Regions from separate parts of the Streptomyces sp. NBC_01381 genome, predicted to be linked through region 2. Evidence: riboswitches for the same ligand, from Rfam matches in the RefSeq annotation. Region 2 holds a riboswitch; each other region holds the start of a gene.

Region 1 (7,393 bases), on a different contig from region 2:
GGCGAGGCAGGCCCGCAGGCCGGGCAGCGCGTTCGCCTGGCCGCCCCACACCTGCGAGGCCCGCAGTACGGCGAGCACCAGATTGACGCGCGCCTCGCCCTCGGGGCCGCCGCCGAGGATGTGCAGGCCGTCACGGATCTGTACGTCCTTGATCTCGCAGAGATAGCCGTCGATGTGCATGACGAACTCGTCGAACTCGCCGTCGTCGGGCTGCTCGTCGACATGCAGGTCGTGGTGGAGCTCGGCGGCCTTCACCAGCGTCCAGATCTGCGCGCGGACGGCAGGGGCCTTCGTCGGGTCCAGGTCGCTGACGAGTGCGTACTCGTCGAGCAGCTGCTCCAGCTTCGCCAGATCGCCGTACGTGTCCGCCCGTGCCATCGGCGGCACCAGGTGGTCGACGACCGTGGCGTGCCCGCGCCGCTTGGCCTGGGTGCCCTCGCCGGGGTCGTTCACGATGAAGGGGTAGATCAGCGGCAGCTCGCCGAGCACCGCGTCCGGGGCGCAACTCCCGCTCAGGCCGAGGCCCTTGCCCGGCAGCCACTCCATCGTGCCGTGCTTGCCCATGTGGACGACCGCGTCGGCGCCGAAGGACAGCTCCAGCCAGCGGTAGGCCGCCATGTAGTGGTGCGAGGGCGGCATGTCCGGGTCGTGGTAGATCGCGATCGGGTTCTCGCCGAAGCCGCGCGGCGGCTGGATCATCACGACGACGTTCCCGAACTGCAGGGAGGCGAGCACGATGTCGTCGCCGTCCACGTACAGGCTGCCGGGCGGCTCGCCCCACGCCTCCAGCATGCCGTCGCGCAGCTCGGGGGCCAGCTTGTCGAACCAGGCCCGGTAGTCGGCGAGCGGCACGCGCGCGGGCGCGGCGGCCAGCTGCTCCTCGGTGAGCCACTCGACGTCGTGGCCACCGGCGTTGATGAGCCGGTGGATCAGCTCGTCGCCGTTGTCCGGGTGGCCCTCGACGACGTATCCGGCATCGCGCAGCGAGTCGAGCACGCGCACCGCCGACGCGGGCGTGTCGAGCCCGACGGCGTTGCCGACACGCGAGTGCTTGGTGGGATAGGCCGTGAAGACGAGCGCGAGCTTCTTCTCGGCGTTCGGCTTGTGCTTCAACTGGGCGTGCCGCAGGGCGATTCCGGCGACCCGGGCGGCGCGCTCGGGGTCGGCGACGTACACCGGTACGTCGTCGGGGCCCTGCTCCTTGAAGGAGAACGGCACGGTGATGACACGGCCGTCGAACTCCGGGATCGCCACCTGCATCGCGGCGTCCATGGGGGAGAGCGCGGCGTCCGACGCGTCCCACGTCGCCCGCGACGAGGTGAGGCAGAGTCCTTGCAGCACAGGGATGTTGAGGTCGGCGAGCGCGCCGATGTCCCAGGCCTCCTCGTCGCCGCCCGCGCTCGCGCCGGAGGCATGCGTGCCGCCCGCCGCGAGGACGGTGGCGACCAGGGCGTCGGCCCGCCCGAGGATCTCGTACAGGCCCGCGTCGGCGCCGCGCAGCGAACCGCAGTACACGGCAAGGGCGTTGGCGCCCCGCGCCTCGATCGCGTCGCACAGCGTGTCCACGAAGCCGGTGTTCCCGGAGAGCTGGTGCGCCCGGTAGAAGAGCACACCGACGGTGGGCCGGCCCTCGACGTACTCCCGGGTGCCATGCACCCCGTACTCGGGCATCTTCTGCGGCTCGGCACTCTGCCGCTCCTGCGTGTCGGCGGCCGACGCCCGGCCGCGACCCGCCGCGAGGACGTCCTCCTTGAGGAAGCGCACCAGCTCGCGCAGATTGCCCGTGCCGCCCTCGACGAGATACCGCAGCGCCTCCGCCACGGACCCCGCGTGCACGGTCGACTCGGCCATCAGCTCCGCGTCCGGCACGGCCTCGCCGCCGAGCAGCACCGTCGGGATCCCGGCGGCCTTCAGCGCCGCGAGCCCGTCCTCCCAGGCGCGCCTGCCGCCGAGGAGGCGTACGACGGCGATGTCGGCGCCCTCGATCAGGGCGGGCAGCTCGTTCTGTACGTCGACCCGGGTCGGGTTGCCGATGCGGTACCCGGCGCCCGAGGCACGGGCGGCCAGCAGGTCCGTGTCGGCGGTGGACAGAAGCAGGACGGTCATGAGGGTGCCCCCGGTGCGATGAAGGGGAGACCGGACGGTGTGCCGGTCTCGATCAGACTGAGCAGCGCGTCCGTGTCCGCGTGTTCTTCGATCAGGTCTCCGAGCAGGTCGAGCTGCTCCTCGCGCAGTGCGCCGAAGCTGGTGTCGGGCGCGGGCACGAAACGGCGCCCGGCGGCGCGGGCCACCTCGGTGAGGAAGCGCCGCCGGAACGCGTCGCTCTCAAGGGAGCCGTGCCAGTGCGTGCCCCACACCTCACCGACGCGGCAGCCGTCCAAGAAGGGCTCTCCGCCCAGGACTTGGGCGACGCCGTGATGAATCTCGTACCCCTCGACGGGTTCCCCGAGTGCCTCGCCGACGGGCCGGGCGAGGGTCTTCTCGCGGGCGAACCGCACGCGCACGGGCAGCAGCCCGAGCCCGTCCACGGCCCCCGCGCGCGATTCCACGTCGTCCTCGATGTGCTCGCCGAGCACCTGGAAGCCGCCGCAGATCCCGAGCACGGGCCGCCCCTCGGCCGCACGCCGCGCGATGGCGTCGGCGAGCCCACGCTCGCGCAGCCATTCAAGCGCGCGCACGGTCCCGCGCGTCCCCGGCACGATCACGAGATCGGCGTCGACGAGTTCCTCGGCCCGGTCCACGAACCGCACGACGACACCGGGTTCGGCGGCGAGCGCGTCCACGTCCGTGAAGTTCGACATCAGCGGTACGGCACAGACGGCGACCCGCAGCACGTCCTCGCCGACCGGGGGAGCGACGACGGACTCCCGCACGGCACCCCGCAGGGACACCCGAAGGCCGTCCTCCTCGTCGATGCCGAGCCCGTGCTGGAACGGCAGCACACCGAACGTGCGCCGCCCGGTGAGTCCTTGCAGCATGTCGAGCCCGGGTGCGAGCAGCGACACATCGCCCCGGAACTTGTTGACGAGATACCCGGCGACCAGTTCCTGATCCTCGGCACTGAGCAGCGCGGTCGTGCCGAAGAAGGAGGCGAAGACGCCACCGCGGTCGATGTCGCCGACGACGACGACGGGGAACCGGGCGGCCCGCGCGATCCCCATGTTCACAATGTCCGTACGCCGCAGATTGATCTCGGCGGGACTGCCCGCGCCTTCGCAGATCACGGCGTCATAGCTGCCCCGAAGTTCCTCAAGACATCCCACCACGGTCGAGAGCAACGCCTCCTGGCGCCCGCCGTGATAGCCACGCGCACTCATCTCGCCCACGGGCTTCCCCATGAGCACCACCTGACTGCTGCGGTCGCTGCCCGGCTTGAGCAGCACGGGATTCATCAGCGCGCTCGGCTCGACCCGGGCGGCCTGCGCCTGCATGGCCTGCGCCCGCCCGATCTCGGCGCCTTCGCGCGTGACGAAGGAGTTGAGCGACATGTTCTGCGCCTTGAACGGCGCGACGGAAACTCCTTTGCGAGCCAGCCACCGACAGATCCCGGCGGTGACGACGCTCTTCCCGGCGTCAGAGGTGGTTCCGGCAACAAGCAGCCCGCCACTCATGAGGTTCTCCTTGACTTGCTCTGCCGTCCTTGCTGTGGGCAGGCGTTCCGCAGGGCGGAACGGGTGGGCACAGTCCCAACTGCCGGGCTCCGCTTCGGACGGGCGGCCATGGCAACCCCCAGCGCCAGCAGCCCAACCCGCCGAGACAGCCGAACAGCCCGCTCGATGTCAGCCACGGCAACGGCACGCCCACCCCCATTGAGAACAGGCCGATGCTCAACCCGCCCCCCGTACGAGAGAGTCCCCCCGAGCCGCACCCCCAACGCCCCGGCAAAGGCCGCCTCAACGGGCCCAGCGTTGGGACTCGGATGCTTGGCGGCATCGTCACGCCAGGCCCGCAGCGCCCCGGAGGGCGAATCCCCCGCAGCAGCCGCCAGCAGGGCGGTCAGCCGAGCCCCCGGCCACCCCAGAACATCATCGAGCCGAGCAGACGCCCACCCGTACCGGAGGTACCTCGCGGACTTGTGCCCCACCATCGCGTCCAACGTGTTCACGGCCCGAAACCCGACAAGCCCCGGAACGCCCGCCAACGCCCCCCACACCAGCGCCCCCACGACGGCGTCGGACGTGTTCTCGGCGACGGACTCGACGACGGCCCGCGCGATGCCGTCGGCATCCAGCGCCTGCGGATCCCGCCCGCACAGATGCGGCAGCCACTCCCGCGCCACCTCGATGTCCCCCGCGGCGAGCGCCCCGCCGATGGCCCGCGCCTCACGCCCGAGCGAGGTCCCGCCGACCACGGCCCAGGTCGCGGCGGCGGTCAGCGCGACCGATCCGGCGCGCGAGTGGCGACGTACAAGAGAAGAGGCAAGGGCGGCGGCACCCGCAGCACCGCCGGCGCACACCACGGCATGCAGCGCGCCCCACCCGCGGTGATCCCGCCACAGGACACGCTCGACGGCACCCGCCGCACGCCCGAACGCGGCGACCGGATGCCCGCGGCGAGGATCACCGAGAAGCAGGTCACCGAGGAGCCCGGCGGCGGCGCCGTACGCGAAGTCGCGATCGGCACACACGGGTTCAGCCGACCGTTACGTGAAGGGGAGCGACGGGCCCGGCCTGGACAGGCGGGGGCACAGGAACCGGCAACGGGCGGCCGCGCATGGCGATATGTCCTCACTCAGGGTGTCCGCGCCCTGGTTCGACGTGATCGGCGGGCGAGAGTTCCTGGCTCACGGGGAGTCGTCTCCCCGGTGACAGTGGCGGGACCGCGCCGGATTCGCACCGGCTTCCTCTTCTGCCGCCGTAATGGCTCCGGCAGTCCACCACGCCCGCGAACGCCCGTCAACTCGCCTTTGACCTGCGACGGGAGAGTGTGCCAAGGCCCACATACGAAGGTGGGGTGCGGGACGCCGAAGCGTCTCGCACCCCACCTCGAACTCCGTCGTCAGGCGACGAACTCCGGCCGTCAGGCGACGATCAGATAGATCCCGTACGCCACCGCGGCCGCGCACAGCGCGAAGCACGCGTACGCGCCGGCGCGCGCCGCCGCAGCGTTGCCGCCCGCGGCGGAAGCGGCGCCGGAGGCGGCCGCCTCGTGCTTGGAGAGGCCGACGATGCCGAGGGTGAACAGGCCCACCAGGGCCACCGTCACCGCGAGGCTGACTCCGAAGACGGAGCCGAGAGCTGCCCAGTCGATGTCCATGCTGATCTGTCCTTACACCGTGGCAGGCCGGGCGGGGTCCGCCACGGAGCCGGTCGGGGCCGGGATGGTGGCCTTGACGTGGTCGTCGTCGGCGGCCGTCGCGGCGGCGCCGGTGGGCGGCGGCGTGACGGCGGCGATCGCGGTGGTCACGACGCCCGCGGGCTCCGCGTCGGAGCCGCCGATCTCGTCGTCCGCGACGTTCGTGTGGTCGACGGCGTTGCGCCGCGAGAGCACCCAGATGACGGCCGAGCCGCCGACCAGGAGCGCCGCGGTCGCCGCGATGCCCCAGGGGCCCTGCTTGGTGAGGAACTCGGCGCCCGCGCCGACCAGGCCGGCGGCCGGGAGCGTCAGACCCCAGGCGACGAACATCCGGGTCGCCGTGGACCAGCGGACCACACCGCCCTTGCGGCCCAGGCCCGCGCCCATCACGGCGCCGGAGCAGGACTGCGTGGTGGAGAGCGAGAAGCCGATGTGCGACGAGGCGAGGATGACCGTCGCGGCGCTGGTCTGGGCGGCGAAGCCCTGCTGCGGCTGGAGGTCGGTGAGGCCCTTGCCCATGGTGCGGATGATGCGCCAGCCGCCCAGGTAGGTGCCGAGCGCGATGGCCACACCGGCCGAGACGATGACCCACATCGGGGGGTTCGCGCCGGGGTTGAGGACGCCGCCGGTGACCAGGGCGAGCGTGATGATGCCCATGGTCTTCTGCGCGTCGTTCGTGCCGTGCGCCAGCGAGACGAGGCCGGCGGAGGCGATCTGGCCGGCGCGGTAGCCCTTGGCGGTCGACTTGGTGTCGGTGTTGCGGCCGATCCGGTACGTCAGGCGCGTGGCCGCCATCGCGGCGAGACCCGCCACGAGCGGCGCGGCGAGGGCCGGGATCAGGATCTTGGTGACGACGGTGCCGCCGTTGATCGACGACCAGCCCATCGACATGACGGCGGCGCCGATGAGGCCGCCGAAGAGTGCGTGGGAGGAACTGGAGGGCAGGCCCACCAGCCAGGTCAGCAGATTCCAGAGGATCGCGCCCACCAGGGCCGCGAATATGACCTCTGTCTTCAGTCCGTCCTCGTTGACGATGCCGCCAGAGATCGTCTTGGCGACTTCGACGGAGAGGAATGCTCCGACGAGGTTCAGCACGGCGGACATGGCCACCGCCGTCTTGGGCTTGAGGGCGCCGGTCGAGATGGTGGTCGCCATCGCGTTGGCTGTGTCGTGGAAACCGTTCGTGAAGTCGAACACGAGAGCGGTAACGATCACGATCCCGAGGAGAAGCGTGATGTGTTCCATTTACCCAGGCTTCTGTTGGACGTCAGTGGCAAGTGGAACGTAGGCAACCTGGGTGAACGGAAAGTGAACTGGGCCGGGCGGTGCGGTGACTCGATGCGGGGCACCGCCACTCCGCTTCCGTCGGAACCGTGACGGAGATCGTCCGGAGCGGCGGTACGGGGCCCGGAATCCGGGCTTCCAAGGGCTTTTGGCTACCCTCGGGCGAACCTCTTCAGCTGGTTCATCGAGCCGTTGAAGAGATTCTGATCACCCGGCAGCTCGCCGCCGTTGTCGTACTGCCAGATGGTCAAGTACGACCACCCCTTGGGCAGCGTCCCCGACGTCGACGACCAGCGCGCGAGCCACAGCGCGTGATTCGCCGCGAAGGCGCGGCTGCCGCCCGTGCAGTTGTTCCACCACTTGGTGGTCGTGTAGATCACGGGACGGCGTCCCGTCTGGCGCTGCACCTCGTTGCTGAACGACTTGATCCAGTTGACCATGCCGGTCTTGCTGAGGCCGTAGCACTTGCGTTTGCTGTACGGATTGTGCTCGATGTCGAGCGCGGGCGGCAGCGTCCAGCCGTCCGCCCGCCAGCGCCCGCCGTGGCTCATGAAGTACGCGGCCTGCTTCTTGCCGGACGACTTGTTCGGTACGGCGAAGTGGTACGCCCCGCGGACGATGCCCGCGTTGCGGGAGCCGTTGTACTGCTGCTTGAAGTGGGGATTGCGGTACGTGTGGGACTCGGTGGCCTTCACGTACACGAAGCGTGCGCCCTTGCTCTTGGCCTTCTGCCAGTTGACGTTCTTCTGGTGCGACGAGACGTCGTGGCCCCTAGGCTTGCCCGCCGCCGAAACCGGAATCTCGGCGAGGGCGG
Region 2 (7,393 bases):
GCGCCGCTCTGCTGGTACGGCTCGCGCGCGGACTCCCCCGCGACCAGCGGATCACGGTCCGCGTCCGACCCGCGCAGAGCAAGGTGATACGGCTCTGCCGAGCCGCCGAAGTCCCTCAACTCGTCCTGGCTGAAGGGTGATCCGCGCAGTGATCCTCAACCGCGGCATCGACAGCGACGACTACGGGGGCGACCGCGGCCCCCGGACCAACCCCCGCGATCCCGCTCAGGACCGGCCGCCGCCGCTGGAACTCCCCTTCACCATCGGCGACTTGGCGCGACTGCGCCATCAGGTGACCCGCAGGGCCGAGAACGCGGGCCTCTGCGACCCCCGGCTCGGCGACTTCGTGCTCGCCGTGCACGAGGTCGCGAGCAACGCGATCGTGCACGGCGGCGGCAAGGGCCATATCCACCTCGACCACACGGACGACGGCCTGCGCTGCGTCATCACCGACAACGGCCCGGGACTCGCACGGCCACTGAACGGCCACAGCCACGGCCACGGCATCGACATCGACATCGACAGCTCCGTCGACGACGAGGCCGAGAACGGCCGCGGTCTGTGGCTCGCCGAGGCGCTCGCCGACCGCCTCGACATCACGGTCGGCGACACCGGCACCACCGTCACGCTGGTGGCACTGCTGCCCTGAGCGCCAACTCCTCAGGGGTGCGCGGCCCGTCGTCCGTCTCCGCAAGCAGCCCGTGCGCGTGCAGCAGATCGCGCACGGCGATCCCCCACGGCAGATGGAGGCCTGCCTGGGCCAGCAGGTCGCGCCGGGCCAGCGACTGCGCGACCGGCCCGGTGCGCACCCCCGAGGGGGTGAGCAGCGCCGCGTCGTCCGCCCAGCGCAGGGCCAGGTCCACGTCGTGGGTGGCCATGACCACGGTCGTCCCCGAGTCCCGCAGCCGTTGCAGGGTGGCGAGGAGGCGTTCCTGCCCGTCGGGGTCGAGCCCCGCGGTCGGCTCGTCGAGGATCAGTACGCGCGGGCGCATCGCCACCGCACCGGCGATGGCGGTCCGCTTGCGCTGGCCGTAGGAGAGCAGATGGGTGGGGCGGTCGGCCAGGGCGCCGATGTCCAGTGCGTCGAGCGCCTCGGCGACCCGTGCGCGGACCTCCGCGTCGGGCAGGCCGAGGTTCAACGGACCGAAGGACACGTCCTGTTCGACCGACGCGGCGAACAGCTGGTCGTCCGGGTCCTGGACGACGAGCTGAACGGTCGTACGCAGCCGGGTAAGACCCTTGCGGTCGTACGTCACCCTGCTCCCGTCGACCGTCAACTCACCGGCGTCCGGGCGCAGTCCACCGCTGAGCAGCCGCATCAGGGTGGTCTTGCCGCTGCCGTTGCGTCCGAGCAGCGCGAGTGCACGCCCCTCGACGATGTCGAAGTCCAGGCCGTCGAGCACGGTGGGGCCGTCCTCGTACGCGTACGAAGCCGCGCGCAGAGCCACCAGGGACTCGCCCGGCGGCATGGGAGGAGCGCTCGGCTCGCTCATGGAAGAAGCCTTTCGAGTACGAGGGTGAGGGCCACCAGGGCCACGAGAAGTGCCGCGCTCACGGTCACGAAGGGCCGGGAGACCCGGGCCTCGGGCACAAGGACCCGCAGCGTCCCGTCGTAACCCCGTCCGGCGAGGCCCGCCTGCAGCCGGCTCGCCCGGTCGAAGGCCCGCACGAACGCGGTGGCGCCGAGCCCGGCGAGCGACCGCCAGGCGGCGGCCCGGGTCGTGTGCCCGAGCCGCGCGGCCTGCGCCTGACGGATCCGCGTCATGGAGTCCAGAAGCAGAAAGCTCATCCGGTACGTGACGAGCGCCACGTCCACAACGGGTGCCGGCACGCCCGCCTTGACCAGGCGGGGCAGCAGGTCCGACATCGGCGTGGTGAAGGCGAAGAGCAGGACGCCAAGGGAGGCCGCGGAGGTGCGCAGGAGCAGACCGCCCGCGCGCGCCGGACCGCCGTCGGCGAGCGTGATGAACCCTCCTGGTCCTGCGATCTGGATGAGCAGGCTCAGGGCGCCGGTGACGCAGAAGCCGAGCGGTACGCGGTAGGCGCGCCACAGCTTGCGGGGCGGCACGCCCGCCGGGCCGAGCAGCACGGCGAGCGCGGCGACCAGGACAAGGGCGGCGCCCGGCCAGGGCGGCAGGGAGACCGCGAGGGCGGTGAGACCGAGCCCGAGCACGGCCTTGTCCACGGGATGACGGCGGCGCCAGCGACTGCTGTGCGCCGCCGCGTCGATGGGCAGCACGCCGGATCAGACCTGCTCGGTCTTGGGCCGGGTGCCCTCAGCGCCCACGTCCGCATCCCCATCCACATCCGCGTCCGCGTCCGCATCCGTGGACGGCTCGGCGTCGGCGGCCTCCGCCCGCGCACGTTCGGCACCCTGGCGGCGCCCCTTGCGCAGCCCGAAGTAGTAGGCGAGGACGCCCGCGCCGAGCGCCGCCTGCAGGGAGAAGAGCGCCGATTCGATCTCCCCGGACGGGGGTTCGTACAGGGGCGAGAACCACGGCTCGTACTCGGGGTCGTTCTCGGCGATCGCCGTCTCGGCCTGGGCGTCGGCGCCGGTGAACGGCTCTTCCTTGTCGTCGCCGAGGCCGAGGACCAGGGGCAGCACCGCGAGTGCGGCGACGATGACCAGGAGCAGGGTGTTGATCTTCGCGTTGCGGCTCATCAGGCACTGGCCTCCGTCTCGGACTTCTTGCCCTGAAGCAGCACGCCGAGCCGGGTGAGCTCGCCCTTGCTGGACTGCACGAGGAGCCGCATCACCAGGACGGTGAGCAGTCCCTCGCTGACCGCCAAGGGGATCTGCGTGACGGCGAAGATGCCGCCGAACTTGCCCAGGGCGCCGATGAATCCGCTGGAGGGGTCGGGGAACGCCAGGGCCAGCTGGACGCTGGTGACGCAGTACGTCGACAGGTCGGCGACGAACGCCCCGAAGAACACGGCCACCATGAGCGGTACGTCGTATCTCTTCAGGAGCCGGTAGACGGCGTACCCGGCCCATGGCCCGATGATCGCCATGGAGAACACATTGGCGCCGAGCGTGGTGAGCCCGCCGTGGGCGAGCAACAGAGCCTGGAACAGAAGTGTGATGGTGCCGAGCACCGCCATGATCGGCGGCCGGAAGAGAATCGCGCCGAGCCCGGTGCCCGTCGGATGCGAGCAACTGCCCGTGACAGAAGGGATTTTCAGGGCGGAGAGGACAAAGGTGAAGGCTCCGGACGCGCCGAGGAGCAGGGTGCTCTCGGGGTGCTCCTTGACTTCACGGGTGAGGGAACGGACTCCGTGGACGACGAACGGCGCGGACGCGACACTCCAGGCGATCGCGTGCGCCGGGGGGAGGAAACCCTCGGCTATGTGCATGGCGGAACAGACCTCTCCAGCACCTCGTGGATGGACAACGCGCCTTGACCGGTCTCCTGGCTGACGGGTCGTACCGCCCGGACTCCGCCTTCCCGGGCACGTGAGTACCCAGTGGCTGCCCCCACAGGGGGCCGGAGCCGGACTTTCCCGATCACAGTGGCGAGGGCCGCACCGGCATCACACCGGATTTCCCGAGCACCAAGGCGTGGTGACACTAGTGCGCCACGTGGGGCCTGACAACTCGCACGGCGGGCGCGGCGGTGGCACACGCAAGCGCACACCACCACCGCGTACGCCCCTGGTCAGAGGGTGGAGCGGAGCTCGCGCGCGGCGCCGACCAGGTTCTCGAGGGCGGCGCGGACCTCGGTCCAGCCCCGGGTCTTCAGACCGCGGTCCGGGGGGATAGCCGGACGCGGCGAGTTCGCCGGCGACCTGCATGTGCGAGCGGGCGGATGTCGCCGGACTCGGCGTAGCACATGTCGGTGTGGATCTGGCTGTCCGGCCGTACGCCGCTCGTGCCGAGCCGGAAGGACTCGGTGGCCGAGGCGAGATACCCGCCGTGGTGGGCGGCGCGCAGCGGCAGCGTCTCGCGCAGCGCGAGCGCGACCTGGCGGGCGGTGTCGGCGAGGGGCTGGGCGTACGCGGTCCAACGCACCGTCATCGGCTCGGGGTGGGAGATGTCGCCGGCCAGGATCGGCGGAAGACATGGCGCGTCCCGTAGGACTGGACCATGTCGTTGCGTTCGGGCTCGCCGTGCACCAGGACGTCGGTGCCGGTCTTCTCCTGGAAGGCGATGACCTCGCGGATCTCGGCCACGATGCGCTCCTCGTACGTGGCCGTGCCGATGCGTCCGGCACGCAAGTCGGCGCGGGCAGTGGGCAGTTCGCCGGTCTGCGGGAAGGAGCCGATGGACGTCGTCGGCAACAGCGGCAGGCGGCCGTTCGCGCCGGGCGGCGACCCGCTCGGCGTACGTCTGGGAACGGCGGGTGTCCGCGTCGGTGACGGCCGCGGCGCGGGCGCGCACCACCGGGTCGCGGGTGAGGGTGGCGATCTCACCGGTCTTCTGCCGGGCGAAGGCAAGCCAGCGGGCGATCTGCGGATCAAGCCCCTGCTCGGCGTCGGCGTCCAGCGGGACGTGCAGCAGGGAGCAGGAGGCGGCCACGTCGACCCGCCCGGCGAGCCCGAGCAACGTACCGAGCACGGCCAGGGACTTCCCCAGGTCGTTGATCCACACATTGCGGCCGTCGACGACGCCGGCGACAAGACGCTTGCCGGGCAGACCGCCGACGGCCGCGAGATCGTCGAGATTGGCGGCGGCGGGCCCGGTGAAGTCGATGGCGAGGCCGTCGACATCCGCCATGGCCAGCACCGGAAGGGCCTCGCCGAGCCGGTCGAAATAGGAGGCGACGAGCAGTCGGGGCCGGTCGGTGAGCGCGCCGAGATCGCGGTAGGCGCGGGCGACGGCGTTCACTTCGGCCGGGGTGCGGTCCTGCATCAGGACGGGCTCGTCCAGCTGAACCCACTCGGCGCCCGCGGCCCGCAGCTCGGCGAGGACTTCGGTATGACGGCGGTCGTTCCCGCACACCGCTGCGGTACGTGGTCACTTGCTGGAGCTGCCGCCCGTTCCCCCGAGATCGTCACGGCCCAAGTGCTCGCCCGGTGTCGCCAGCGTCTCGACCGCGTCCGCGGTTACCACCGCGCCGGTGGACTTCTTGCCGCGCCTCAGCCTGCCCTCCAGCCAGCTCGCGAAGGACGTGAGTGCGAAGTTCAGCACGACGAAGATCACGGAGACCACGGTGAAGCTGGCAATGGTGTTGGCGCCGTAGTTCGCGCTCATCGGGCGGACCGACGCGAGGAGTTCGGAGAAACCGATCAGCGCGCCGCCCAGCGCGGTGTCCTTCACGATGACCACCAGCTGGCTGACGATCGCCGGGAGCATCGCGGTGACCGACTGCGGCAGCAGCACGTGGCGCATGACCTGGTTCTTGCGCATGCCGATCGCCTTGGCCGCGTCGGTCTGGCCCCGCGGGAGGGACAGGATTCCGGCTCGTACGATCTCCGCGAGTACGGAGGCGTTGTAGAGGACGAGACCGGTGACGACGGCGTAGAGCGGCCGGCTGGCGGGGCTGATGTCGGTGTACTCGGAGTACGCCGCGTTCGCGAAGAGCATCAGGATCAGCACCGGGATGGCGCGGAAGAACTCCACGACGGTGCCGGCCGCACCCCGCACCCACCAGTGGTCCGAGAGCCGGGCGATGCCGAACAGCGCCCCGAGCGGCAGCGCGATGACCATGGACAGTGCAGCGGCGATGAGCGTGTTCTTGAGCCCCGGCAGGATGTACGTCTCCCAGGCCCGGGAGTCCGTGAAGAAGGGCCGCCATTTGACCCACTCGAGCTGGTTCTTGTCGGCGAGGCTCTGGACCACCCACCAGATCAGGACGGCGAGTGCGACCAGGAACACCACCGTGAGCAGCACGTTGCGCCGTTTGGCACGCGGCCCCGGGACGTCGTACAGAACGTTCTGCGCACTCATCGCCTCACCGACACCTTCTTGCTCACCCAGCCGAGGAACAACCCGGTCGGGAGGGTGAGGCAGATGAATCCGAACGCGAAGATGGTGGAGATGAGGATGAGTTGAGCCTCGTTCTCGATCATTTCCCGCATCAGCGCCGCGGCCTCGGCGACGCCGATCGCGGCGGCCACCGTTGTGTTCTTGGTCAGGGCGATCAGCACGTTCGCCAGCGGGCCCACCACGGAACGGAAGGCCTGGGGAAGAACGATGAGCCGCAGCACCTGGGGGAAGTTCAGGCCGATGGCACGCGCCGCCTCCGTCTGGCCGACGGGCACCGTGTTGATGCCGGACCTCAGCGCCTCACAGACGAACGACGCGGTGTAGGCGATCAGACCGAGCACGGCGAGCCGGAAGTTGATCGTCGTGAAGTCGTCGGCGCCGAGGGTGACGCCGAGCGTCTGGAACAGGCCCAGCGAGGTGAAGACGATGATCACGGTGAGCGGGATGTTCCGGACCACGTTGACGTAGGCGGTGCCGAAGCCGCGCATCAGCGGCACGGGGCTGACGCGCATGGCGGCCAGCACCGTTCCCCAGATCAGGGCGCCGATGGCGGAATAGAGGGTGAGCTGCACCGTCACCCAGAAGGCAGCCAGCAGGTCGTAACCCTCGAGAAAGTCGAACACAGTCTCCGGCCTTCCGCGTGAGTTCGTGAGTGCGTGAGTGCGTGAGTGCGTGCGTGCGTGAAGGGGCGACGCGCGCCGCTGCGAGGGCGGCGCGCCGCGGGTCACCCGCCTCAGCTGACGATGACGCCGATCTTCGGTGCCTGCTCGTTCTTGTAGCCGGCCGGGCCGAAGTTCTTCTCGACGGCGTCGTCCCAGGCGCCGTCCTCGACCATCTTCTCCAGGGCGGTGTTGATCTCCGCCTTGAGATCGCTGCCCTTTTCGACGCCGATGCCGTAGTTCTCGTTGCTCAGCTTGAATCCGCCGAGCTTGAACTTGCCCTTGAATTCGGGCTGCGCGGCATAACCGGCGAGGATCGAGTCATCGGTGGTCAGGGCGTCGATGACCTTGTTCTCCAGGCCGGTCAGGCACTCCGAGTAGCCGCCGTACTCCTGCAGCTGGGCCTGCGGCGCGATCTTGTCCTTGACGTTCTGCGCCGATGTGGAGCCCGTGACCGAGCAGAGCTTCTTGTTGTTGAGGTCCGCGGGCTTCGTGATGGAGTCGTCGTCCGACCGGATCAGGACGTCCTGGTGTGCCAGGAGGTAGGGGCCTGCGAAGTCGACCTTCTCCTCGCGCTCCGGGTTGATCGAGTACGAGGCGGCGATGAAGTCGACGTCGCCGCGCTCGAGCAGCGTCTCGCGGTCGGCGCTCTTGGCTTCCTTCCACTCGATGTCGCCGGCGTCGTATCCGAGCTCCTTGGCGACGTACGTAGCGACGTCGACGTCGAAGCCCGTGTACTTGCCGTCCGGCGTCTTCAGGCCGATGCCCGGCTGGTCGAACTTGATGCCGACGGTGATCTTCTTGTCGT
Region 3 (7,393 bases), on a different contig from region 2:
CGGACGGGCTGGAGGATCCAGCCCGTCCGGAGTTTGCAGGCAAGGCGCCGCAGCGACCGCCCTACGCCCAGAGTTGCCCCTGCAGGGTCTCGATGGCCGCCTCGGTCGTCGGTGCCGTGTAGACGCCCGTCGACAGGTACTTCCAGCCGCCGTCGGCCACGACGAAGACGATGTCGGCGGACTCCCCCGCCGCCACCGCCTTCTTGCCCACGCCGATCGCGGCGTGCAGCGCGGCCCCGGTGGAGACGCCCGCGAAGATGCCCTCCTGCTGGAGCAGCTCCCGCGTGCGCGTCACCGCGTCCGCCGAGCCGACGGAGAACCGGGACGTCAGGACGGACGCGTCGTACAGCTCGGGGACGAAGCCCTCGTCCAGGTTCCGCAGGCCGTAGACGAGGTCGTCGTAGCGGGGCTCCGCCGCGACGATCTTGATGTCCGGCTTCTGCTCGCGCAGGAAACGGCCGACGCCCATCAGCGTGCCCGTCGTGCCGAGGCCCGCCACGAAGTGGGTGATGGAGGGCAGGTCCGCGAGGATCTCCGGGCCGGTCGTCGCATAGTGCGCGCCCGCGTTGTCCGGGTTCCCGTACTGGTAGAGCATCACCCAGTCCGGGTGCTCCGCCGCCAGCTCCTTGGCGACGCGCACCGCCGTGTTGGAGCCGCCCGCCGCCGGGGAGGAGATGATCTCCGCGCCCCACATGGCGAGGAGGTCACGCCGCTCCTGCGAGGTGTTCTCCGGCATGACGCACACGATGTTGTAGCCCTTGAGCTTGGCCGCCATCGCGAGCGAGATGCCGGTGTTGCCGGACGTCGGCTCCAGGATCGTGCAGCCGGGCGTCAACCGCCCGTCCTTCTCCGCCTGTTCGACCATGTGAAGGGCCGGGCGGTCCTTGATGGAACCGGTCGGGTTCCGGTCCTCCAGCTTCGCCCAGATGCGTACGTCGTCCGATGGGGACAGGCTCGGCAGACGGACCAGGGGCGTGTTGCCCACGGCCGCCAGCGGGGAGTCGTAGCGAGGCATCCGGGATCAGACCATGCCGCCGGCCACGGCCGGGAGGATCGTGACGTTGTCGCCGTCGGTGAGCTTGGTGGAGATGCCGTCCAGGAAGCGGACGTCCTCGTCGTTCAGGTACACGTTCACGAAGCGGCGCAGCTTGTCGCCTTCGACGATGCGCTCGGCGATGCCCGCGTGCCGCGAGTCGAGGTCGGCGAAGAGCTCGGCGAGGGTGTCCCCACTGCCCTGGACGGCCTTCTCGCCGTCGGTGTAGGTGCGGAGGATGGTCGGGATGCGGACCTCGATGGCCATGGCTGAGGGCTCCTGTCGGGAGAAGTCACGTGGTGGGCGCGCGGCGGCCCGGTCGTGCGGGTGCGTGGTGCTTGATGCGTAATGCGTGGTGCAAGGGCAGGACGCGGTGGTGGCGCCGCGGCTCACGGCCGTACGGCGGCAGCGGTCAGCGCGGACAGATCGCGCTCGAGAGCCTGCACAGATCGACGTGCAGACGCGCAACGAGCAGCATGCCCGGCATCTTGTCGCTCACGTCGTGGGGAACCATGCGGTCATCGTATCGATTCCCGGTCCGGGTTCTGGAATGTGATCTCGCATGGTGGACGGATTACGTCCATCACGTGGATGGCGGGAGATACGTGACCGTCGGCGCCCCGGTCGCGGGGTGGACCGAGACCTCTGCCGTCACCCCGTACACCTCGGCCAGGAGCTCGCTGGTCAGGACCTCCTTCGGCGGTCCTGACGCGAGGAGGCGGCCGGCGTCGAGAACGTACAGACGATCGCAGTAGTACGCCGCGAGATTCAGGTCGTGCAGGGCGAGGAGGTTGGTCGTGCCGAGGGCGCGGACCAGGCCGAGGATCTCCAGCTGGTAGCGGATGTCCAGGTGGTTGGTCGGCTCGTCCAGGATCAGTACGGCGGGCTGCTGCACCAACGCCCTTGCCACCAAGGCGCGTTGGCGCTCGCCGCCGGAGAGTCCGGCGAAGGTGCGGTGCGCGAGGCCGGCCGCGCCGACCCGCTCGAGGGCCGCGCGGGCGAGACGCTCGTCCTCGGCCGTGTCCGCCTCCCAGAAGCGCTTGTGCGGGGAGCGGCCCATCGCGACGATCTGCCGGACGGTGAGCTCGAAGCCGCCGTGGCCGTCCTGCGGAACGGTGGCGATGCGGCGGGCGCGGGCCTTGGCGGAGCTGCCCGCCAGGTCGTCACCGTCCAGGAGGACGCGGCCGCCGGTGGGCGTCAGCGTGCCGTACACACAGCGCAGGAGGGTCGTCTTGCCGCTGCCGTTGGGGCCCACGATGCCGACGGTCTCGCCGTCGGCGGCGTGCAGCGTGACGCCGTCGACGAGGAGGCGGCCGCCGGGCGCCCGATAGGCGAGGTTCTCGGTGCTCAGGGCGGTCATACGGCCGCCTCCCCGCCACGGCTCCTGCGCAGCAGCCACAGGAAGAACGGGCCGCCGGTGAGCGCGGTGAGCACCCCCACCGGGATGTCCTGCGGGGCGGCGACCGTGCGCGCGGCGAGGTCGGCGGCCACCAGGAACACCGCGCCCGCGAGCGCCACGACCGGCAGCAGCGCGCGGTGGGATGCGCCGACCAGCATCCGGGCGGCGTGCGGCACCATCAGGCCGACGAAGCCGATGGCTCCGCTGTACGCGACGAGTACGCCGGTCAGGAGCGAGGCGACGACGAAGACGGCGGCGCGGAAGCGTGCGGTGTCCAGGCCGAGGACGGTGGCGCCCTCCTCGCCGACGAGGAGCAGGTCCAGGGGGCGGGCCAGGGCGAGCAGGAGCGCCGTGCCGACGATCAGTACGCCTGCGGGGAGGGCCAGCATGTCCCAGCGGGCGCTGCCGAGGCCGCCGAGCGTCCAGTACAGGACCTCCTGCAGATGGTCCGTGCTGTCCGCGACGACCAGGATCAGGCTGGTCAGGGCGGAGAGGATGTACGAGACGGCCACGCCCGCCAGGATCAGCCGGCCCGTGGCGAAGCCGCCGCCGGCGCTTCTGGCCAGGGTGTAGACGAGCAGCAGGGAGAGGAGCGCGCCCGCGAAGGACGCGGCCGGGATCGTGACCGTGAGGGACAGGCCCGCGCCGATGCCGAAGGCGCTGCCGAGGACGATCGCGGCGACCGCGCCGGCCGACGCGCCGGAGGAGACTCCCAGGAGGAAGGGGTCCGCGAGGGGGTTGCGGACCAGGGCTTGGAGGACCGTGCCTATGACGGCGAGGCCCGCGCCCACGGCCGCGCCGAGCAGGACCCTGGGTAGGCGGGCGTCCAGCACGATCGTGCGGAAGGGGGAGGGTTCCGCTCTGCCCGTGAGGATCTCCAGGACATCGGTCACGGGGATCTTGACCGAGCCGAGGGCGAGGCCTGCGGTGGCCGCTGCGGCGAGGGCCATGAGGAGGGCGGTGATGACGGCTGCGTAGGGCGGTTTCTGAGAGGTGCGGCTCACAGCTGCTCCGCCAGCTTCTTCACCGCACCCGGAGCCCGCACCCCCGTCACCACATCCGACAGCGGCAGCACCGCGAACCGCTTGTTCTTGATGGCGGGGACGTCGGCGAGCACCGGGTCCTCCAGGAGGCGGCGCTTCTTCTGGGCGACGGTCGTGCCGCCGTAGTCGAGGATCAGGATCACCTCGGGGCTGCTGTCCACCACCGACTCCCAGGACGCGTCGCCGAAGGACTTGTCCAGGTCGGCGAAGACGTTGCGGCCGCCCGCCCGCTCGATGATGTCGTTGCCGATGCCCCGGCCGCCCGCGGTGAAGGCCGTCTTGTCGCCGCTGTCGTACACGAAGACCGGGAGGGGTTTGCCGCCCTTCAACTTCTTTTCGGTGTCGGCCAGTTCGCGTTCGGCGCCGCTCACCCAGCGGTCCGCCCGTGCCCGTACCCCGAAGGTGGAGCCGACCTCGCGGACCTCCCGGAAGACGTCCTTCATGGTCACCGGGCGCTTCGCGCAGCCCTCCACGTCGAGGCGGGTCCTGATGCCGGACTTCGCGAGCGCCGCGCGGCTGCGGCCCTCGCCCGCGAGGAAGGCGCTCGGGTAACCGCCGTACACGAAGTCGGGGTTGGCGGCGAGCAGCTTCTCGTAGGAGGGGTACTCCTTGGCCAGGACCGGGACGGACGCGTAGGCCTTCTCGTACGACGGAAGCACCTTGTCGTCCAGGAAGGCGGTGCCCGCCATGCGGTCCGCAAGGCCAAGCTCCAGCATCACTTCCGTCGTGTGCTGGTTCATCGTCACGGCGCGCTTCGGGGGCGCATCGTACGTCGTCTTCACGCCGCAGTTGGTGACGGTGTACGGGAACCCGGCGGCCTTCGCCCCCGGCGCGGCATCGGGCTCCGCGGAGCTCGTGCACGCGGCGAGCGGGGCGAACAGGGCGGCGGCTATGAGTGCGCGCAGCGGTCGGGACATGGCTGAGCTGTGCCTCCTCCAGGGGATTCCGCGTCCCCTGTATCCGTGGGAGAGGGCGGCAGGTCAGTTCCTGACTGCCCCACCCGCGAAGGGTGGGGTCACAGTGGCGGGACCGTGCCGGATTCGCACCGGCTTCCTGGGTCCTGCCGCCTCAAAGGTGAGGCTCAGTATGCCTGGACGACCTTGACCTCTTCCTCGGTGACCTCGCCATCGACGATCCGGTAGGAGCGGAACTGGAAGTCGCCCGCGCCGTCGGTGTCCGCCGTGGAGACCAGGACGTAGTGCGCGCCGGGCTCGTTCGCGTACGTGATGTCGGTGCGCGAGGGGTACGCCTCGGTCGCCGTGTGCGAGTGGTAGACGATCACCGGCTCCTCGTCGCGGTCGTCCATCTCGCGGTACAGCTTGAGCAGGTCGCCCGAGTCGAACTCGTAGAACGTGGGCGAGCGGGCCGCGTTCAGCATCGGGATGAAGCGCTCGGGGCGGCCGGTGCCCGCGGGACCCGCGACCACGCCGCACGCCTCGTCGGGGTGGTCCTGGCGCGCGTGCGCGACGATCTGGTCGTGGAGGGCCTGGGTCAGGGTCAGCATGGGAGCCAGGATAAGCAGAGGGGCCCGTCCGTACCGAAGTGTGGTACGAACGGGCCCACATGCTGGGATCAGCAGGGATCAGGCGGGAGTCAGGACTTGATCGCGTCCTGCGGCTCGGCGTCGCCGCCGCCCGTCGGCTGACCGTTGCGCTTCTGCATGACCAGGTAGCCGACGCCCAGGATGAGCGCCCACACCGGGGCTGCGTAGAGCGAGATGCGCGCGTCCTTGTCGACGCCCATCATCACGATGACCATGCCGATGAAGAGCAGTGCGAACCAGCTCGTGTACGGCGCGCCCGGAGCCCGGAAGGTGGACTGCGGCAGCTCGCCGCGGTCGGCCTTGCGGCGGTACTTGATCTGGCAGACCAGGATCATGATCCAGGCCCACATGCCGGAGATGGTGGCGAAGGAGACGACGTAGTTGAACGCCTCGCCCGGCCACTGGTAGTTGATCCAGACGCCGACCAGCATGAACGCGGCGGAGACGGTGGTGCCGACCAGCGGCAGGCCGTTCTTCGTCAGCTTGGTGAAGAACTGCGGGCCCTGGCCGTTGAGCGCCAGGTCGCGGAGCATGCGGCCCGTGGAGTACATGCCGGAGTTGCAGGAGGAGAGCGCGGCCGTCAGGACGACGAAGTTGACGATGGCGGCACCGATGCCCAGACCCATCTCCTCGAAGGCCTTCACGAACGGGGAGACGCCCGGCTTGAAGGACGTCCACGGCACGACCGAGAGGATCATGATGAGCGCGCCGACGTAGAAGACGGCGATGCGCCACGGCACGGTGTTGATGGCCTTGGGCAGGACGGTCTTGGGGTCCTTGGACTCGCCCGCGGTGACGCCGACGAGCTCGACGGCGAGGAAGGCGAACATCACGATCTGCAGCGTCATCAGCGTGGAGCCGATGCCGTTGGGGAAGAACCCGCCCTGGTCCCACAGGTGGCTCACGGACGCGGTGTCACCGGCGTCGGAGAAGCCGATGGTGAGGATGCCGGCGCAGATGAGGATCATGCCGATGATCGCGGTGACCTTGACCATCGAGAACCAGAACTCGAGCTCACCGAAGAGCTTCACGGAGATCAGGTTGGCGCCGTACAGGATGACCGTGAAGATCAGCGCGTACGCCCATTGTGGGATGGAGTTGTGGGTCCAGTACTGCATGTACTGGGCCGCGGCCGTGACTTCCGTGATGCCGGTGACGACCCAGAAGAGCCAGTACGTCCAGCCGGTCACGTATCCGAAGAACGGGCCGATGAACTCGCGCGCGTACTCCGAGAAGGAACCCGAGACGGCGCGGTACATGAGCAGCTCGCCCAGGGCCCGCATGATGAAGAAGATGACAAGGCCGGCGATGGCGTACGCCAGGATGAGGCTGGGGCCGGCCTTGTGAATGGCCTTGCCCGCGCCGAGGAACAGGCCGGTGCCGATGGCACCGCCGATCGCGATCATCTGGATCTGGCGGGCCCCGAGCCCGCGCTGATAGCCCTCGCCGGATGAACCGGACGAGCCCTTGGCCTGATCGGCCTCATTGCCGTCGTGATGCTCTTCGACCTGCACTGAGGTCATGGTGACGCCTTTCTCCACGCTGATCCGTGCCCGCAGTCTGCGTATGGCCACGGATCAGGTCCTGATCCCCCCGGATATGGATGGAGTGCTACCGGCGGTCTGCCGGCCCGAGCGCCATCGGTGACATGGGTGGCGTCACCGAGTGGTCGTGAAGATTTATCACGGTCGCAACAGTGATCGGCTCAGCCACGTGTGGCGCAGACCACTGGAAGAAGCGGACAAAATTCCCCCGCGGCGTCATACGGGGGCATTGAAGTGACGTGATCGTTATCCGGATTTGAGGATCCGCTGAGCGAACACCTGTTACAGGTGCCGTCTACATCGATTTTCGGCCCCCGTGAGCCGTTCCACTACACCGGCAACTGCACCAGCAACTACACGATCAACGTGCTGACCAGCGTCTCCTGCAGACCGCCCAGCCACAAATAGGCCATCACCATCGGTTTGCGCGGATCCTCGTCCGGCAGCTGGTAGAGGAGGTCCGTGTCCTCCTCGTCGATGACGTCGAGGCGGGCGCCGATCGCGAGCCGGAGGTCGTTGAGGGCGCCGAGCCAGTGCCGGGACTCCTCCGCCGACAGCTTGAGGACGGCGCCGCCGTCGCCTGCCGCCGTCATGGAGTCCAGGCAGCGGATCACGACCAGGGCGTCGTCCCGCTTCTTGGCCCGCAGGTCGTTCTCCGTAAAGCGCCTGAACTCCGCGGAGTACGCCCGCAGTTCGTCCTCGTCGGCCTTCTCGCTGCCCGGTCCGCCGTACGCGTCGGGCAGCAGCCGCTGGAGCACCGGGTCGGTCGGCGGCTCGCTGGGGCCGTCCGCGAACAGCTCGGCGAGCGGGTCGTCGGAGGCGTCCTCTCCC

Evidence for each region. Region 2 has a riboswitch for cobalamin ahead of OG453_RS28565 (energy-coupling factor ABC transporter permease). Riboswitches for the same ligand answer to the same signal wherever they lie in the genome.
Region 1: it holds a riboswitch for cobalamin, as region 2 does, so the genes downstream of both, OG453_RS16090 (cobalamin biosynthesis protein) here and OG453_RS28565 (energy-coupling factor ABC transporter permease) in region 2, are expected to answer to the same signal.
Region 3: it holds a riboswitch for cobalamin, as region 2 does, so the genes downstream of both, OG453_RS09775 (ABC transporter substrate-binding protein) here and OG453_RS28565 (energy-coupling factor ABC transporter permease) in region 2, are expected to answer to the same signal.

The regions. Positions count from the first base shown of each region.
Region 1 is NZ_JAPEPI010000001.1:3,451,522-3,458,914, forward strand. It holds gene cobN (cobaltochelatase subunit CobN) at 1-2,106, opposite strand, end outside; gene OG453_RS16085 (cobyric acid synthase) at 2,103-3,611, opposite strand; gene OG453_RS16090 (cobalamin biosynthesis protein) at 3,608-4,627, opposite strand; cobalamin riboswitch at 4,750-4,901, opposite strand; gene OG453_RS16095 (hypothetical protein) at 5,020-5,256, opposite strand; gene OG453_RS16100 (inorganic phosphate transporter) at 5,269-6,540, opposite strand; gene OG453_RS16105 (lysozyme) at 6,732-7,393, opposite strand, start outside.
Region 2 is NZ_JAPEPI010000002.1:1,516,297-1,523,689, reverse strand. It holds gene OG453_RS28590 (MEDS domain-containing protein) at 1-140, shown strand, start outside; gene OG453_RS28585 (ATP-binding protein) at 149-649, shown strand; gene OG453_RS28580 (energy-coupling factor ABC transporter ATP-binding protein) at 624-1,493, opposite strand; gene cbiQ (cobalt ECF transporter T component CbiQ) at 1,490-2,239, opposite strand; gene OG453_RS28570 (energy-coupling factor ABC transporter substrate-binding protein) at 2,246-2,662, opposite strand; gene OG453_RS28565 (energy-coupling factor ABC transporter permease) at 2,662-3,354, opposite strand; cobalamin riboswitch at 3,383-3,572, opposite strand; partial or broken gene OG453_RS28560 (5-methyltetrahydropteroyltriglutamate--homocysteine S-methyltransferase) at 3,657-4,912, opposite strand; gene OG453_RS28555 (amino acid ABC transporter permease) at 4,955-5,887, opposite strand; gene OG453_RS28550 (amino acid ABC transporter permease) at 5,884-6,549, opposite strand; gene OG453_RS28545 (glutamate ABC transporter substrate-binding protein) at 6,660-7,393, opposite strand, start outside.
Region 3 is NZ_JAPEPI010000001.1:2,041,419-2,048,811, reverse strand. It holds gene OG453_RS09795 (PLP-dependent cysteine synthase family protein) at 62-1,015, opposite strand; gene OG453_RS09790 (MoaD/ThiS family protein) at 1,022-1,300, opposite strand; gene OG453_RS45120 (putative leader peptide) at 1,446-1,547, opposite strand; gene OG453_RS09785 (ABC transporter ATP-binding protein) at 1,617-2,393, opposite strand; gene OG453_RS09780 (iron ABC transporter permease) at 2,390-3,382, opposite strand; gene OG453_RS09775 (ABC transporter substrate-binding protein) at 3,433-4,392, opposite strand; cobalamin riboswitch at 4,436-4,584, opposite strand; gene OG453_RS09770 (M67 family metallopeptidase) at 4,557-4,979, opposite strand; gene OG453_RS09765 (amino acid permease) at 5,069-6,541, opposite strand; gene OG453_RS09760 (DUF2017 domain-containing protein) at 6,916-7,393, opposite strand, start outside.